DNA from 2 places in the Pseudomonas viridinivis genome. Region 2 is predicted to be linked to the other one. Evidence: predicted binding sites of a transcription regulator. Region 2 holds the regulator's gene; the other holds the start of a gene.
The links. The regulator FliA, encoded in region 2, starts transcription of late flagellar genes. The targets are predictions, from matches to a motif close to CTAAAGTTTNNNNNNNNNNNGCCGNTAA.
Positions count from the first base shown of each region.

Region 1 (6,055 bases), 1.7 Mb from region 2:
GTACGAGCTATGGAACTGCGACACCTGAAGGCCTTCGTCGTGGCGGCCGACTTGCAACACTTCAGCCGGGCGGCCGAGCAACTGGGGATCGCGCAACCGGCACTGAGTCAATTGATGCGAACCCTTGAATCCGAACTCGGGCTGGCGCTGTTCAGACGTGAGAACCGCGGCGTGGCCCTGACCGCTGCGGGTATGGCGTTCCTGCCCCATGCGCGGCAATCCATCGAGTCCAGCGAATTGGCCAGTGCGGCGGCACGCCGGGCCAGAAGAGGTGAGGTGGGCGAAATCAACATCGGTTATCACTCGGCGTTGTTCGAGGCTAACTTGCCGCAATTGCTGCGGCATTACTTCAGCACTTTCCCCGAGGTCAAACTGAGTCTGGTGGACGCGGGCATTCGCGAGCAACTCGAAATGCTCCTCGACCACAAGCTGGATCTGGCCTTTGCCAGGGTGTTCAAGGATCACCTGCCGGACCGTCTGCGCACGCATCCTTTCAGTCAGTCCAACCTTGTCCTGCTGCTGCCGGACAACCATGAGCTGGTGGATAGCTTTACCGGCGAACTGGCGATGCTGCGGCACGAGAAGTTCGTCTTTCTCCAGGACCCGGCCGGCATCGGCCTGACGTCACACACGCTTCAGGCCTGTCGGCAAAATCAACTGCATCCCGAGAACATCATGCATGTGCCTTCGTTGATGAGCATCCCGGGATTGGTCGCAGCGGGTATCGGTTTAAGCATCGTGCCCGAAGCGATGACCCGCTTGACCATGCCTGGGGTGCGGGTCATACCGCTGCCCCAGGTAGAAATGGTCAGTGAGCTTTCGCTCATTTCACGCATCGATGAGCGCTCCAGTGCAGTGCTTCACTTCATCGAGGAGGCTCATGGTTGGGGGTAGAAAATCATCCGGCTTCTTTGAGCTACAGCGTTGCCGTCGGCCTCACAGCCGGAAGCGGCCGACCAGCGTATTGAATGAAATTGCCAGGCTGGAAAGCTCCTGGGTCGAGGCGTTGGTCTGATGGGCGCCAGCCGCTGTCTGGGTCGATAGATCCTGAATGTTGACCAGATTGCGATCAACTTCCCGAGCGACGTTGGCCTGCTCTTCGGACGCTGTGGCAATGACCAGGTTGCGATCGTTGATCTGCGAAATGCCTTCGGCAATCAACTCCAGCGCCTCGCCTGTGGCCAGGGCCAGCGATTGGGTATCGGTTACCAGTGACTGGCTTTTACCCATGGAGCTTACCGCCTGATCAGCACTGGCTTGCACGCTGTTGATCATCCCTTCAATCTCGCCGGTCGAGGCCTGGGTGCGGGCCGCCAGGGCGCGAACTTCATCGGCCACCACGGCAAAGCCACGGCCCTGTTCGCCCGCTCTTGCGGCTTCGATGGCAGCGTTCAGGGCCAGCAGGTTGGTTTGTTCGGCGATCCCGCGGATCACGTCCAACACTTTGCCGATGTCGCGCACCTGAACGGCGAGATTCTTGACCATGTCAGTGGACGCGGCAATTTCAGTGGTTGCGCTGTTGATCGCGGCGACGGCGCTGCGGGCCTGGTCGCGACCATTGCTGGCTTGCTCGCTGGTGGTTCTGGACGCTTCGGAGGTGGAGACGGCATTGCGTGCGACTTCTTCGACAGCCGAGGTCATTTCCGTGACGGCGGTTGCCGCCTGCTGGATCTCGTCGTTCTGGCGGACCAGACCACGGCTGCCATTGTCAGTGACGGCGGTCAGCTCCTCGGCAGCCGACGCCAGTTGGTCCGATGCGCTGGCGATCTGTTGAATCGTGCTTTTCAGGCTGCTCTGCATGTCCGCCAGAGCGGTCAACAACTGGCCGGCCTCATCGTGGCCGGTACTGATGATGTGCTGGGTCAGATCACCTTCGGCAATGCTGCGAGCGCTCGCCACGGCATTGGCAATGGGGCGGCTGATCAGGCGGCTGATAAACATTCCGAGCAGGATTGCGGCAATGAATGCCACTGCGATGCCAACATACAGCGAAGTCTTCGATGATGACTCCAGACGGCTTGCATCTTCGGCGCCTTCACCTACTTGCCGGTCATTGGAATCGACCATCACTGTCAACCCGTCCATGACCGAGCGGTAAGTCTTTTGCAAGTCGCCCAAGAGCAGGGCGCGGCCGTTCTCCAGATCGCCGGCCTGCATCAGGCTGACGTACTTTTGCACCATCGCCTGATAAACCGGCCAGTCTTGTTGCATTTTGTCGCCAGCGGCACGTTCGTCATCGGCAAGCGGTGTTTTTCGGTAGTCGGCGAATGCTTTCTCGCTGGCCAGTCGGTTGGCGTTCATCGATGCAATGAATTCATCTTTCACGCTTTGTGGCAAACCGGCGGCAGTGGCCAGGTACAACCGGTAAAGATCGCGGCTTTGTCCGACCGCCTTGGTTTTGGTTTGCGCGGTGTTGGAGACAGACACCAGATTGTTGGTGAACACCAGTTTCAGGTTCTCCGATAGCCTGGAAACTCCCTGGCTGCCCAGGACGCCTACGCCCAGTGTGATGAACGCACACAGCACGAAGGCTGTGATCAGTTTGGTCGAGAGTTTTGCGTCATTGATCCAGCTCATCGGTCATCCTGCTGACATATTTAGGGAGGAGCACACTGAGCTATCTCTCGACGAGAGGTGGCTAGTTGCCAGTCTCTCTATCGGCCATACTGTCAATGACTTTAGTGTTGCCGGAAATGTTTAGTAGTTGTGATGGCTCTGGAATGGGCCTTCTGGAGGAGTTTGCGCACTGGCTGTGTATTACTCATTCACATGGAGGATCGCTGGAATGACAGTTGTGCATCAGGCGGCTCAAGAAGGTTTCTCAAAAGAAGCGGGTACCTACACCCAGGGCCGCCCAGACTATCCAGGCGAAATACGGCCATGGCTTAGCGATACATTGGGCATCAGCCCTGGCTCGACGGTGATTGATTTGGGCGCCGGTACCGGGAAGCTCACGCTCCTGCTGGAAACAATGGAAATTGAGGTCATTGCCGTCGAGCCGGTCGAAGCCATGCGAGCCGAGTTTGCCAGGCATCTACCGAACATCAGGATTCTGCCGGGCACTGCCGAAGCTATTCCACTCGATGCTGGCGCAGCGCAGGCGCTGGTATGCGCCCAGGCGTTTCACTGGTTTGCCAATGAAACGGCGCTCGGCGAGATTCACCGAGTGCTTGAACCCGGTGGCCGGCTTGGGCTGATCTGGAATGTGCGTGATGAGTCCGTGGACTGGGTGGCAGCCATTACCAGAATCATCACGCCCTACGAAGGTGATACTCCGCGTTTTCACACTGGAAACTGGCGACTGGCGTTCAACGGTCGCTACTTCTCGGCGCCGGAACTGACCTGCTTCAAGTACACCCATACTGGCTCGCCCGAAGCCGTAATCCTGGATCGTTTTCTGTCGGTGAGTTTTATCGCAGCTCTGCCTTCTGCAGAGAAAGCGGCGGTGGCTGCTCAGTTGCGGACGTTGATCCGCACTCACCCGGCCTTGCGCGGCCGTGAAACCATTGAGTTTCCTTATCAGACCCAGGCTTATCTGTGTCGCCGGCTGGACTGAATCAACGCGTTTCGGGGTGCAAGGCCCTGCAGTTCAAGCGGCGGTCTGCAGCCGCCGCTGTACCATCCGGGTCAGGCGTTCGCCTACCTTCTCGACTCCTTTGTTCTGCGCCACCACCTGGGCGCCTTCCATCAACAGGGTAAGTTCTTCGGCAATCTGCTCCGGCTCGTTCAGTTCCAGCTGAGAGCAAAGGGCGACTAACCGACGAAACTGCCGCTGTTTATGGGTGTGAATCAGCGTTCGGGCCGGGTGCTCAGCGTCTGGCAGTTCGGCCAGTGCATTGCTGGACGCCATCCATGGCTGCGCATCAGGTGACCCGTTCCGTATCCCGCCCCTGCAACAAGTTTTCTGGAGCAATCCCGGCGTCAGCCCGGTGCATTGCGTATCGGCGTGCAAACTCGCCCGCTGAACGGTCAAGCGCTGCATCCTGCGGTAGAGGCCGCCTTGATGCAGACGGCGCGCAATCTTGAGCTGCTGGGCCATCGGGTCGAAGAAATGCAGCCGGACATCGGCCTGAGCTGGGATGCGTTTGTCGAGCTCAATGGACGCTTCTGGTCATCAAACACAGCTGCCTGGATCGACGCCATTGCCGCCGCTACGGGGCGCAGTATCGATTCCGAATATCTGGAGCCGGCGACGTTGGCGCTCTATCGGCTCGGGAAGACGCTGCGTGCCACCGAACTGTTGGGCGCACGCTGAACAAGGTTTATAGGCATGGCTGACCAGTCGATCCGCATAGGCGGTCTGTTTTCCGACACCGGCGTCACCGCTGCTGCCGAGTGCTCAACAATGCGCGGCGCGCAGTTCGCCATCCAGCAGATCAACGCCGCCGGTGGCGTCGATGGCCGGCTTCTGGAACTGATTACCCGCAATCCCGATTCGACACCTGCGCTTTATGCCATGCACATCGAGTCACTGATCCGCGAAGAGCACCTGCGTTTTTTCTTCGGTTGCTACACCTCTGCGGCGCGCAAGGCGGCATTGCCCATCGTCGAGCGCTATGACGCGCTGCTGCTGTATCCGGTGTATTACGAAGGTTTCGAATATTCACGCAATATCATTTATACCGGCGCGACCCCAAACCATAACGCGTTGCCGCTGGGCAACTACATGCTGGATAACTTCGGCAATCGCGTGTTGATGATCGGCTCGGAATACGTCTATCCCTACGAAACCAACCGCCTGATGAGCGACCTGCTGTACGAGCGCGGCGGCACCAAACTGGGCGAATACTACCTGCCGCTGAAAAACGCCCGGCCGGAAGATTTCGCCAGGTTGATGGTCAAGGCCAGGGAGCTGAAGCCGTCGTTCATCTTCTCCACGGTGGTTGGCGAAACCATGGGGCATTTGTATCAAGCCTACGCCGACGCGGGCTTTGACCCCGCCGTGATGCCCATCGCCAGCCTGACGACCAGCGAAACGGATATTCAGCAAATGGGCGCTCATCTGGGCGCCGGGCACATTTCGGCAGCGACCTATTTCCAGTCGGTCGACACGCCGAACAATCGCCAATGCATCGCTCGGTACCGCGAGCTGTTCGGTCAGCATCAGGTCACCGACCGATGCTGGGAGGCCGCTTACTTTCAGGTCCATCTGTTGGCCAAGGCAATCGTGCGGGCTGGCAGCACCGAAGTGGAAGACGTCTTGCAAGCCATGCGCGGCCTGGAATTTGAAGCACCTCAAGGGCGCATCCGGGTCGACGCGGACAACCACCACACGTACCTGTTTTCGCGCATCGGCCGAGCCAACGCCGAGGGCCAGTTCGACATCCTTTATGAGAGCGAGAGCGCCCTCAAGCCCGACCCATATGCCATCGCGCCCAATTTCAATGATTGGTCCAGCTCTGCCGGGAGTCGACCATGACCTTGCGTGCCGCCAAAAAACGCCTGCGCAACGACAGCGCCAGCGGCATCAAGGATTTGCGCGATGTCAGTGTGCTGGTGATGCATCCGGATGACGAAGACGGCCGCAACCTGATCGAGCAGTTGCAACGCATCGGTTGTCAGGTGCGCGTGCAGTGGCCGATCCCGGAACGCCTGGCTATCGAGGCGGACGTGATCGTGTTGGCGGTGTCGCCGGAAAGCCTTTCGACCAATACACCGTGCCTGCTGCACGCCAGCACGCCGCCAATCATTCCGGTGATTGCCTACGAGAACCCGATCATCGTCGAAGCGCTGGTACAGCTGAATGCCTGCTCGGTGATCCCGTCACCCGTGAAATCCTTCGGCCTGCTGACGGCGCTGGCGATTACCTTGAGCCAGTCGCGCAAGGCACGCGAGCGTGAGAAACACGTCAAGCGTCTGGAAGGACGCATGGCGGTCATGCGTACCGTGCAGCAGGCGAAAATCATTCTGATTGAAACCAAGGGCATGTCGGAAATCGACGCCTACAACGCATTGCGTGATCAAGCCATGGCCAAGCGCGAACCGGTGGAGAAAATTGCCGAGGCGCTGGTCAAGGCCCATGAACTGTTTCAACGAGCCTGTTCCTGAACAGCCT
Region 1 covers NZ_CP151076.1:3,544,318-3,550,372, reverse strand. Annotated here, with positions in the region: gene AABC73_RS16775 (LysR family transcriptional regulator) at 10-894, shown strand; gene AABC73_RS16770 (methyl-accepting chemotaxis protein) at 937-2,577, opposite strand; gene AABC73_RS16765 (methyltransferase domain-containing protein) at 2,786-3,556, shown strand; gene AABC73_RS16760 (hypothetical protein) at 3,590-3,850, opposite strand; gene AABC73_RS16755 (hypothetical protein) at 3,947-4,255, shown strand; gene AABC73_RS16750 (transporter substrate-binding domain-containing protein) at 4,271-5,419, shown strand; gene AABC73_RS16745 (ANTAR domain-containing protein) at 5,416-6,048, shown strand.
Region 1: AABC73_RS16770 (methyl-accepting chemotaxis protein) is a predicted target of FliA. The motif match lies at 2,655-2,682, and genes of this name have one in related genera.

Region 2 (6,055 bases):
GCCAGGGTCAACGGCACCTTGATGACGATCTTCGAGCCCTGGCCCTTGGTGGAGTAGATATTGATGGTGCCGTTGAGCTGGGCGATCTTGGTTTTCACCACGTCCATGCCCACGCCACGACCCGACACATCGGAAATCTCGGTCTTGGTCGAGAAACCCGGTGCAAAGATCAGGTTGTAGCAGTCGCTGTCGCTCAGGCGATCGGCCGCGTCCTTGTCCATCACGCCGCGTTTGACCGCAATGGCGCGCAGGACATTGGGGTCCATGCCTTTACCGTCATCGGAAATCGACAGCAGGATATGGTCGCCTTCCTGTTCCGCCGAAAGAATCACACGACCGCCACGGGACTTGCCCGAAGCTTCGCGCTCTTCCGGGGTTTCGATACCGTGGTCGACCGCGTTGCGCACCAAGTGGACCAGCGGATCGGCAAGGGCCTCGACGAGGTTCTTGTCCAGATCGGTTTCTTCGCCGACCAGCTCCAGGTTGATCTCTTTCTTGAGCTGGCGGGCCAGGTCGCGAACCAGACGCGGGAAGCGCCCGAAAACCTTCTTGATCGGCTGCATGCGGGTTTTCATCACCGCAGTCTGCAGATCGGCGGTGACCACATCCAGGTTGGAAACCGCCTTGGACATGGCTTCATCGCCGCTGTTCAGGCCCAGGCGTACCAGACGGTTACGCACCAGCACCAGTTCGCCGACCATGTTCATGATCTCGTCCAGGCGCGCGGTATCAACCCGCACGGTGGTTTCCGCTTCGGAAGCCGGTTTATCCGGACTCGCCGCAGCCGGAGCCTTGGCCGGAACAGGCGCTGCCGCCTTGGCCGGAGCCGGAGCTGGCGCAGCCGCAGGAGCAGGTTTGGCGGCGGCAACCGGCGCAGGCGCTGGCTTGGCAACCACTGCCGCGACGGGTGCGGCAGCTATGGCTTCAGGCTCGAACTTGCCTTTGCCGTGCAACTGATCCAGCAGGTCTTCGAATTCGTTATCCGAGATTTCGTTGCTGGTCGACGCGGCCGCAGCAACCGGCGCTGCAACAGCAGCAGCGGCAGGCGCAGGCGCTACCGCAGCAGCGGCGTCAAACGAGCCCTTGCCGTGCAACTGATCCAGCAAGGCTTCGAATTCATCGTCGGTGATTTCATTGCTCGCCGCAGCACCGGTGCTGGCAGCCGGAGCCGCAGGAGGAGCTGGCGTCGCGACGGCGTCGACCGCGAACTGGCCTTTGCCATGCAATTGATCAAGCAGCGATTCAAATTCCTGGTCGCTGATTTCATCGCTGGCGGCTGCCGAAGCAGGAGCAGCAACCGGCGCTGCAACAGCCGCAGGCGCACTGGCTGATTCGGCGGCTTGAGCCTTGACGGCGTTCAGCGAGTCGAGCAGCAGTTCAAATTCGTTATCGGTGATTTCATCGGAAGCAGGAGCAGGCGCTTCCTCGACCGCTGCCGGGGCAGCAGCCACTTCATCTGCGGATGCAGGCTCGGCCAGACGCGCCAGTGCGGCCAGCAATTCCGGCGTGGCGGGTGTGACTTCGGTACGCTCGCGAACTTCGCTGAACATGCCGTTGACCGCATCCAGTGCTTCGAGCACCACGTCCATCAATTCAGAGTCGACGCGACGTTCACCCTTGCGCAGGATGTCGAAGACGTTCTCGGCGATGTGGCAGCACTCCACCAGCTCATGGAGCTGGAGGAAGCCGGCGCCGCCTTTTACAGTGTGAAAACCGCGAAAAATTGCATTAAGCAAGTCTGCATCATCAGGTCGGCTTTCCAGCTCGACCAGCTGTTCGGACAATTGCTCCAGAATTTCGCCGGCCTCTACCAGAAAATCCTGAAGGATTTCTTCATCGGCGCCGAAGCTCATTGGGGTGCTCCCTAAAATTAACCGTCAACAGACCTAGAAGCCAAGGCTCGATAGCAGATCGTCTACATCGTCCTGTCCGGACACAACGTCTTCCCGTTTATCGGCATGAATCTGCGGACCTTCACCCTGAGAGAGACCTTTTTGTGGATCTTTTTCTGCGAGGATGGATTCATCGTCATGTTCGATGCCTGCAAAGCGATCGACCTGACTGGCCATGAGCACCAACTTGAGCAGATTGCTTTCAACTTCAGTGACCAATTGCGTGACGCGCTTGATGACCTGACCGGTAAGGTCCTGGTAATCCTGGGCCAGCAGAATGTCATTGAGGTGGGCAGCAACCTCGTGGGTTTCCCGCTCGCTACGCGTCAAAAAGCCGTCGACGCGTTTAGCCAGCTCACGAAACTCTTCAGCGCCGATTTCCCGACGCATGAAACGTCCCCAATCCTGGCTCAACGCTTTGGCGTCGGTACTCAAGCCATTCATCAGGGGCGTGCTTTGCTCGACCAGATCCATGGTGCGGTTGGCCGCATTTTCGGTAAGCCTGACAACATACGACAAACGCTCGGTAGCATCCGTGATCTGGGACACTTCCTTGGCCTGAGGCATGTTCGGGTCAATCTGGAAATTGACGATTGCGCTGTGCAGCTCGCGGGTGAGTTTGCCGACTTCCTGATACAAGCCGCGATCACGAGTCTGGTTCAGCTCATGGATCAATTGCACGGCTTCGCCGAAACGGCCTTTTTCAAGGCACATCACCAGCTCATGCGCGTGTTTTTTCAGGGTTGACTCAAAGTCGCCCTGTGATGACTCTTTATGCTCCATAGCACCCTCGCGGCAAACATCAGCTATTGACGCGCTCGAAGATCTTTTCGATCTTTTCTTTCAGCACTTGGGCCGTAAATGGCTTCACGACATAACCGTTGACGCCCGCCTGGGCGGCTTCGATGATCTGGTCGCGCTTGGCTTCGGCCGTGACCATCAGCACCGGAAGGTGCTTGAGTCGTTCATCGGCGCGCACCTGACGCAACAGGTCGATGCCGGACATGCCAGGCATGTTCCAGTCAGTCACCAGAAAGTCGAAAGCACCGCTCTGCAACATTGGCAGCGCGGTGAGCCCGTCATCGGCTTCGGCCGTGTTGGTGAATCCTAAATCACGCAACAGGTTTTTGATGATCCGCCGCATCGTTGAGAAGTCATCAACGATGAGGATTTTCATGTTTTTGTCCAATTCGACCTCCAAGCAGTCTTTAACGCGTTCAGCACCTGAACGCGCTGTTCAATCAATACCGGCACAGCTCACATCGGCTGTACTAAAACGACGACGGGCTTGGTAAATCAACAGTCAAGAAACCGGGCAGCAGTTCGGCGTGCCGCCAGAAAGGTAAAACTCCTTCCAACAGCTTGCAGTAATGCCAATGACCGGTTCCCGCCTTGTCCATCTCCCCACACAACGCTTTGCACAGCCGGCTTACACGTACAGCGCAACCCTACGGATGCGCCACACCTGTCAACGCGCTCGCCACTCTCCCAAACGCCCTCGCAAACGAGCTGCGCACTGGCTGTGTAACTGGCTGACTCGCGACTCGCTGACCCCAAGGACCTCACCGATTTCCTTGAGATTCAGCTCCTCGTCATAGTACAGCGCCAACACCAGTCGCTCGCGCTCTGGCAAATTGGCAATCGCATCTGCTAACGCGGCCTGGAAACGTTCGTCTTCCAGATCCCGCGATGGCTCAAGCGAACCGCTTGCGCCGTCCTCGTGCAGCCCTTCATGTTCGCCGTCCTGCAAAAGGTCGTCGAAACTGAACAGCCGGCTGCCCAGGGTATCGTTCAAAATCCCGTAATAATCATCGAGACTCAATTGGAGTTCGGCCGCAACCTCGTGATCTTTAGCGTCACGACCTGTTTTAGCTTCAATTGAGCGAATTGCGTCACTGACCATGCGCGTATTGCGGTGAACCGAACGCGGTGCCCAGTCACCTTTACGCACTTCATCGAGCATCGCGCCGCGAATCCGGATACCCGCGTAGGTCTCGAAACTCGCGCCTTTGGTGCAGTCGTACTTGGTGGACACTTCAAGCAGTCCGATCATGCCGGCCTGGATCAGGTCCTCGACCTGCACACTGGCCGGCAAGCGCGCCAGCAAGTGATAGGCGATACGCTTGACCAGCGGCGCATAGCGCTCGATGAGCTCGTACTGCGAGTTCTTGGAGGTCTTGCTGTACATCTGGTAGCCGCTGGCTGTCATTGGACAGGCCCCGCAAATGTCTGGTGAACAAGTCGCTCCACGAAAAACTCAAGATGACCGCGCGGATTGGCCGGCAGCGGCCAGGTGTCGACTTTCTGCGCAATAGCCTTGAAGGCCAGGGAGCATTTGGAGCGCGGGAACGCTTCATAAACGGCACGCTGCTTCTGCACCGCCTTGCGCACGCACTCGTCGTAAGGCACCGCACCGACGTATTGCAGGGCAACATCGAGGAAGCGGTCGGTCACTTTGGTTAGCTTGGCAAACAGGTTGCGGCCTTCCTGCGGGCTCTGGGCCATGTTGGCCAGGACCCGGAAGCGATTCATGCCGTAGTCGCGATTGAGCAGCTTGATCAGCGCGTAGGCGTCAGTGATCGAGGTCGGCTCGTCGCACACCACCAGCAAGACTTCCTGGGCAGCGCGCACGAAGCTCACCACCGACTCGCCGATGCCGGCGGCCGTATCGATGACCAGTACGTCGAGGTTATCGCCAATATCGCTGAAGGCCTGAATCAGACCGGCATGCTGCGCCGGCGTCAGGTGCACCATGCTCTGCGTGCCGGAAGCGGCTGGCACGATGCGAATCCCGCCAGGGCCCTGAAGGAGTACGTCGCGCAATTCGCAACGCCCTTCAATCACATCGGCAAGGGTGCGCTTGGGCGTAAGCCCCAGCAACACGTCGACATTGGCCAGGCCAAGGTCGGCGTCCAGCAGCATGACGCGCCGGCCAAGCTCGGCCAAGGCCAGCGATAGGTTCACTGACACGTTAGTCTTACCGACGCCACCTTTGCCGCCGGTCACCGCGATCACCTGTACGGGATGCATGCTGCCCATGTTATTTCATTACCTTGTCTTGCGTAGACCGAAGCCACATTGGGGGCTGCACGTTCGCTGAGGAACAATGCGTGGCAGACCATCGATGCAGGTAAATTCCATTAGTTCGTTTCACCTAACCCACCCGCTTGCTGGGGTTGTGGTACAGGTCGGCAAACATATCCGCCATCGCTTCTTCGCTAGGCTCTTCCTGCATCTGCACATTGACCGCACGGGTAACCAATTGGTGCCGGCGCGGAAGGTGTAAATCATCAGGTATTCGCGGCCCGTCAGTCAGGTAGGCAACAGGTAGCTCATGACTGATCGCCAGGCTGAGTACTTCGCCCAGGCTGGCAGTTTCGTCCAGCTTGGTCAGGATGCACCCGGACAAGCCACAACGTTTGTAACTGTGGTAGGCAGCGGTCAGCACTTGCTTCTGACTGGTCGTTGCCAACACCAGATAATTACGCGCCTTGATGCCACGCCCGGCGAGGCTTTCGAGCTGCATGCGCAGGGCCGGATCGCTGGCTTGCAGGCCTGCGGTGTCAATCAACACCACGCGCTTGCGCAACAGCGGCTCCAGTGCCTGAGCCAGCGACTGGCCCGGATCGACATGCGTCACCGGCACGTTGAGGATGCGGCCCAGAGTCTTGAGCTGCTCCTGAGCGCCGATGCGAAAGCTGTCCATGCTCACCAGAGCGATGTTCTGTGCGCCGTACTTCAACACATAGCGCGCGGCCAGCTTGGCGAGTGTGGTGGTTTTACCCATGCCAGCCGGGCCGACCATGGCAATCACGCCACCCTCTTCGAGCGGCTCGATTTCCGGAGTGGCAATCATCCGCGCCAGGTGCGCCAACAGCATGCGCCAGGCCTGACGAGGTTCTTCAATTTCGCCGACCATTGCCAGCAGGTCGCGGGACAACGGACCGGACAGACCAATACGTTGCAGGCGACGCCACAGGTTGGCCTGTTGCGGACGGCTGCCTTGCAGTTGATTCCAGGCCAGCGAACCCAGCTGGACTTCCAGCAGTTCACGCAGACCATTCAATTCGAAACGCATGTTTTCGTAAGCGCGCTGGCCGCCGGCGGGTTCCGCTGGGGTTGCGTGAGCTTGAACGAATGGGCGCGGCGGCTCTTCGAGCGTC
Region 2 covers NZ_CP151076.1:1,886,799-1,892,853, reverse strand. Annotated here, with positions in the region: gene AABC73_RS08675 (chemotaxis protein CheA) at 1-1,853, opposite strand, end outside; gene AABC73_RS08670 (protein phosphatase CheZ) at 1,887-2,675, opposite strand; gene AABC73_RS08665 (chemotaxis response regulator CheY) at 2,695-3,069, opposite strand; gene fliA (RNA polymerase sigma factor FliA) at 3,361-4,101, opposite strand; gene fleN (flagellar synthesis regulator FleN) at 4,098-4,931, opposite strand; gene flhF (flagellar biosynthesis protein FlhF) at 5,047-6,055, opposite strand, start outside.